Regions from separate parts of the Paenibacillus polymyxa M1 genome, predicted to be linked through region 2. Evidence: riboswitches for the same ligand, from Rfam matches in the RefSeq annotation. Region 2 holds a riboswitch; the other holds the start of a gene.

Region 1 (3,139 bases), 2.0 Mb from region 2:
ATCATGGCCGCCTGTAACATCCCGTATGCTTTTACCGCAGCCGAAAGCCATCCGCAGGATATGCTGCGCAAAGCGGCCAAGGCTCAATGGTATGCCAACAACGTGGGTACGGCATATGGTAAAATTCTGTGTGCCTGCCCGCTCAACTGGAAATCCGAAGACAGACTGGGTACTAGCATCGTAGGCGCCGCAGTTGAGTCTTGCTTCTTTCCTTTGTACGAAATCGAACAGGGAAGCACGACGATTACGTACAATCCGGAAGACAAGGGAAAACGGATTCCAGCCGCAGAATGGCTGAAATTAATGGGTAAAACGAAGCATCTTCTCAAAGAGGAAGCAACGCTGGCTACCTTTGAGCAGGAGATTGAGCGTCGCTGGACTATCCTGAAAAAGAAACATGAAATTTCGGAGTTATAATTCTGTTTTTTGCATAATAATCGTGTAACATTGTTAGCCGCTGTTTCGGCACCAGTTCGATTGAGATTCCTTGCGCTTGCTGCGCAAGGAATCTTTTTTTGCGTTTATGGATTGAGGCATAAAAAAACAGGTAATGATTTCCGATATAGGAGTGGAGGCCTATAGAAGGCATGTTATAAAGTTTTCTTCTGAATTTTAAGATGCAATGAGGTGCAGGTAATGATTAAGCTGAATACAGTTGAAATAATTGAAATTATAAAGAAGCAAATCCCCAAGGTTATGAACATCACGCCAGTGGAACTCAAGTTTACGGATGATTTTGGACGGGCATCGCTGGCGGCAACTGAACACAAATTCACGCTGACGAACCAGCATTATTCTGCCAAGGTGATGGATTGCGTGTTAGAAACACAAGTGCGCCCTATTTTAATGTGTGAAATTATTTATTTTCTAAAATGCGAGTTTATTGATGGACATGTGGATGTACGACTGGATTATGAAGCATGTTCTGAGGGAGAGCGAGGACCTGTCGCTTCGGCCGTTATTACCTTTGACCATGATACACAGCTTGGAGTCGACGAACTGGCCGATCTGATTGATCTGGCACTTCATATGAATGATAAATCCTGGTTTGAAGAACTCTCCAGCCAATATGTCAAAACCAAAGCAGGAGCTTCTATTAGATAACTTGCTTTTTTTTGAAGTCGGTGCTAATATACGTAACAAGTTTAATGTTAATTCAATTAAATAAGAGCAAGATCCTTCGGGGCGGGGCGAAACTCCCCACCGGCGGTGATGACATGTTTGTGAATCGCTTCTGTGAACACAGCATGGCTTAGTCCGTGACCCGGATGCTGAACAATCAGCAGAAGGTGGACCTGGTGTAATTCCGGGACCGACAGTATAGTCTGGATGGGAGAAGGATACGAAGCGCATGTGCATGACGTGGCATGTGCCAATTTTTAGCATACTTAAAAGTACGTACGGCTTATTTCGTTGTAGGACAGCATCAGACGATAGCTTTTTTTAGCTTTCTTTTTGATAACGTTCTGAGCGTAATTGCTGTATCTTCGATCATGCTTTCTTTTGGCAAACCTATGATTTCATGTCATTTTAAGACATACATGAACTGCGCTTGTATACTACATACGTGACTCTCATCACCCCCATGACGGATTGAATCCTGACTGGGGGTTATTTGCGCTTACAGCAGATGAATTAGGGATAAACTGAAATGTAGTGGAAAGGAGTGAAAGCATGTTTACCGGATTGGTCGAGGAAGTGGGTCGCATTCAAAGTATTTCTAAGAGCGGTGAAGCGATGGTGCTGGGGATTTCGGGTTCTGTGGTATTGGGCGATTTGAAAATCGGCGATAGTGTCTCGGTAAATGGGGTTTGCCTGACGGCAATACAGATTGGTACTAAAGATTTTAAGGTTGATGTGATGCCAGAGACTTTTCGCAGCAGTAATCTAAGGGAACTCAGATCCGGCAGCCGAGTCAACCTGGAGCGGGCGATGGCGGCGAATGGAAGGTTCGGAGGACATATCGTACAGGGACATGTAGACGGAACGGGTACGATTCGCGGAGTGACATCAGACCAGAATGCGGTTGTGTTCGAAGTTGAGCCTTCTGATCAAGCATTATTCAAATATGTTCTCCTCAAAGGGTCAATTACAATTGATGGTATCAGCCTCACAGTCGCGCAGCGTACGAGAGATAGCTTTGCCGTATCCATCATCCCCCACACCTTAGCCGAAACGGCCTTACAAGCCAAACGTGAGGGAGACACTGTGAATATTGAATGCGACATATTGGGCAAATATGTGGAGCAGCTTTTACATTACAGAGGTTCAGTACCGATGGAGAGAGCAGATCAAGCTCCTCTTAGTTTGGACTATTTGGCGAAACACGGCTTTGCTTGATACAGAATGATAGAAAATTTGGTTCAGGAGCATTCGTGACTTAAGACATAAGGAGGAGAGGGTTATGGATAGAGGCATCCAAACAAGTGCGACGACAAACATCATGGAGCAGGGCGAGTTGCACCATGACGAAGAGATTCGATTGGATTCCATCGAAGAAGCATTGGAGGATTTAAAGAACGGCAAAGTCGTTATTGTAGTGGATGATGAACAGCGGGAAAATGAAGGCGACTTTATCGCTTTGGCTGAAAAAGCATCGCCTGAGGTCATCAACTTCATGATTACAGAAGGTCGCGGGTTGGTCTGCGTGCCGATCACACAGCACAGAGCCGAGGCATTGGAATTGCATCCTATGGTAGAGCAAAACACAGATTTTCACGGTACCGCCTTTACGGTATCGGTAGATCATATGAAGACAACAACGGGGATTTCAGCGGCCGAGCGCTCTTTGACTGTTCGCGCCTTAGCCGACGAAGCAATCACGGGCAGCGATTTCCGCAAACCTGGTCACATGTTCCCGCTAATTGCTCGCGATGGTGGGGTCTTGCAACGCGCTGGTCATACTGAAGCGGCTGTCGATCTGGCCCGACTCAGCGGCTTCAAGCCCGCCGGGGTCATTTGCGAAATTATAAAGGAAGATGGCTCAATGGCCCGCTTGCCTGATTTGGCCGTGATCGCCAAGCGACATCAATTGAAGCTGATTAGCATTCAACATTTAATTGAATACCGTCGTCGTTTGTCATTGTAAATAATTCAAAAAAAGAGAGGTTGATAAGCATGGCACGTTTTCTGGAAGGTA
Region 2 (3,139 bases):
GAGGAAGTTTCGATGGAACAGGTACGGGATACCAATACGGAATATATCGAATTTACGACCAACGATTGTAAAAAAGCAGCCTACATCCTCTCCCATCAACTGAGTCTGAATAATATAAGGGTGCTCAATGAACAGAGTATACGTATTTACGATCTTAGTGTACCGCAGAAGCAAATTACGAAAACGCTCATTTTAAATGATGTAGAGGTCGATTCCATTCATCAGAAAAGCAGTACGCTGGAAGACTACTTTTTACGTCTGTTACATGGAGGGGATCACCATGCTTAAATTGATACAGTTGGAGATGAAAAAGCTTCATCTGGTGGGTTATATCCGTTCAGCACTGATCGCCAACGCTTGCATTCTAGGGTTGCTCAGTACTATTGCACTGGACAGCCAAAATGAAGGAGTACCCGAATTTACACAGTACGCTCAGCTTCTCGATCTTATGGACAATATGGTGAGGGCAACGTTTATTGTATTTGCCTCCGTTCTACTGTGCCGTTTTATCGTAGGAGAATTTAAATCCAAATCGATTACAATCTTGTTCATGTATCCGATTCATCGTCAAAAGCTAATGATCGCCAAGCTCTTGATTGTGCTGCTGTTTACATTCTTGTCTATTGTAATCTCGGAAATCATCATTACGGCTGCGATCCATTTGCTCAACCAGTTTGTCATAATTGTACCGGATAAGCTCACTCTTTCCATACTAGCCGAGCAATCAGCGCGCACGCTAATCAATGCCGTTGCCGCCAGTTTTATGGGATTGGTTCCGCTGTATATGGGAATGCGAAGATACTCTGTACCCACGACCATTGTGACCTCGATTCTGATTGTAGCATTGCTTTTCTCCAATAATAACGGTGCTACCCTTAGCTCCATTGCCCCCGTGCAAATCAGCTTCTCTGTGCTGGGAATACTTGTGGCTTATGCGGCAATTCGGCGCATTGAGTATAAGGATATTGCCTAGTAATAAGGATTAAACATAGAACGCTTTCATAAAAAGATGAAAATCCTTGCTTGATATACACACATTTTTCACTGGACTTCATTCCAAAACAGGTATATCCTATAGGAGAAATTAAAAAACGGAATAAGGATCTTCGGGGTAGGGTGAGATTCCCAACCGGCGGTATGGCTCATGGAGCTAAGCCCGCGACTCTGTATCCGGCAACAGGATACGGACTGATTTGGTGAGATGCCAAAGCCGACGGTAAAGTCCGGATGGAAGAAGATCGAAATATGAACATGCCGCAAAGTCGATGAATACTGCATTATGGTTGTGCAGTGACTTCATTTAACTTGCATCAAACGGCAAGTTTATTTGATCAACCCCCGTCTTGCATGGCCTTCGCCATGGACGGGGGTTTTTGTGCCACCGGTCCTGTATTCGCAAGGAGCTAAATAAGTATGAGTCAATCATCAACTGTACTAACATCCAAGGATTTTGATCGTAGCTCCCACATGAAAAGCGGTTTTTGGCTAGTCGCGATTGGAGCGGCCTTGTGGGGCGCAGACCCGCTGTTTCGTATTATTTTGTTAAAATCATTTACCTCAGCACAAATCGTACTGATGGAGCATGCGCTACTCTTTATCGCTCTGACGCCGATGCTGTGGAAGCATCGCGAGGAGCTTAAAACGATACGATTTCGTCAGGTTTTCGCTATTTTGTTTGTCTCATGGGGTGGCTCGGCACTGGCCAGTGTGATTTTCACCATGGCACTCAGCAACGGTGATCTGAATGCCGTACTTTTACTTCAGAAGCTTCAACCTTTGGTTGCTATTATTCTGGCCCGCGTGATATTGAAAGAAATGTTACCGCGTCATTTTGGAATATTAATTGTCATCGCTCTGTTCGGGACGTATCTTCTGACCTTCGGTTGGTCGCTTCCCTTTGGACATGTTCATGATTTTGTTCAAGTTGGTAGTCTGCTTGCACTGGGTGCAGCGATTCTGTGGGGCGGTTCGACCGTTATGGGCAGCTACTTGCTCCGTTCGATGAAATATGAAACGGTAACCTCCCTTCGCTTCATGGTGGCGCTCCCTCTGCTCATTGTTCTCACCTCTGTGGAGCATGCTCCGTGGAATATGCCTACAGGTACATGGGCGGGCGCAGCTGTAATTATCAACTTGCTGCTGCAGGCATTGCTTCCGGGTCTTCTCAGCTTATTACTGTATTACAAAGGCTTAAGTACAACCAAAGCTTCTTATGCTACGATGGCAGAATTGAGCTTTCCTATGGTAGGTGTTGTGATTAACTGGATCGCTTTCCAACAAATCGTTACCGTAGCGCAACTAACTGGTTTTATGCTTATCTGGGTTACACTCTTTATGATTTCTCGTCAGCAAAAAAATTAACAGATCCATTTGCTTTATACTCACCTCAAGCCTCAAGCCAAATCATGAAGGTGCTTTTGCATCTCTGATTTGGCTTTTTATGTATGCATATTCATACCGTGATTAGCCCTTAAGAACTATTTTTTAAAAAATGTACCTAAAACATGCCTTGATTCATTATTTTTTAAGATTACATCTATAAAATCAGTCGATTTCTGTCGAATAAAACAATGTAGTGACCATCAGACACAGAGGAGAAAAAACATGACTAAAGAAAAACAAACAGTTCCGTGGTGGAACAGGTTTCTCAAGCAATTTTATTTAATGAGGACAAAATTAATCATTTCTTTTTTGGCTGTGTTATTGATTCCGAGCTTACTTATTGGATACTTTTCTTATCAGGGGGCTACGACACAGCTCAGTCAGCAAATGGCTAATTCCGTATACACGAATCTGTATCTGATCCAAAGCAATGTCAATCAGTATGTATCCCCGATCATGAAGGACGTGGACGTCCTTACCAGTGAAATCCAAGCTGATTCCATTGGTTCCGATCAAGAAGCCCTTCAGAAAAAATTGGATGCCATCGTCAAAGCTCATCCTGAGTTAGATGCCGCGCTCCTTGGCAATGCGAAAGGAGAATATATCCGTTCTCCGCTAAAAAAGGAGGCTGATTATGATCCTAGGGAGAGAAAATGGTACAAAAATGCGATGCTACATAAGGGCAACATATTTGTCGGTGTTCCAGTTGCCAGCGTTACGACAGGGAACCTAGTAGTTAATGTATCGGCAACGCTGA

The links. A riboswitch is a leader RNA that binds a small molecule or an ion and turns the genes downstream of it on or off. The one in region 2 is predicted to bind FMN.
Region 1: another riboswitch for FMN. It lies ahead of ribE (riboflavin synthase); the one in region 2 lies ahead of PPM_RS06230 (DMT family transporter).

Annotation. Positions count from the first base shown of each region.
Region 1 covers NC_017542.1:3,452,781-3,455,919, reverse strand. The annotation lists gene PPM_RS15565 (thiamine pyrophosphate-dependent enzyme) at 1-417, shown strand, start outside; gene PPM_RS15560 (IDEAL domain-containing protein) at 637-1,104, shown strand; FMN riboswitch at 1,173-1,345, shown strand; gene ribE (riboflavin synthase) at 1,675-2,340, shown strand; gene ribB (3,4-dihydroxy-2-butanone-4-phosphate synthase) at 2,405-3,088, shown strand; gene ribE (6,7-dimethyl-8-ribityllumazine synthase) at 3,118-3,139, shown strand, end outside.
Region 2 covers NC_017542.1:1,440,317-1,443,455, reverse strand. The annotation lists gene PPM_RS06240 (ABC transporter ATP-binding protein) at 1-288, shown strand, start outside; gene PPM_RS06235 (ABC transporter permease) at 281-973, shown strand; FMN riboswitch at 1,099-1,243, shown strand; gene PPM_RS06230 (DMT family transporter) at 1,414-2,361, shown strand; gene PPM_RS06225 (methyl-accepting chemotaxis protein) at 2,605-3,139, shown strand, end outside.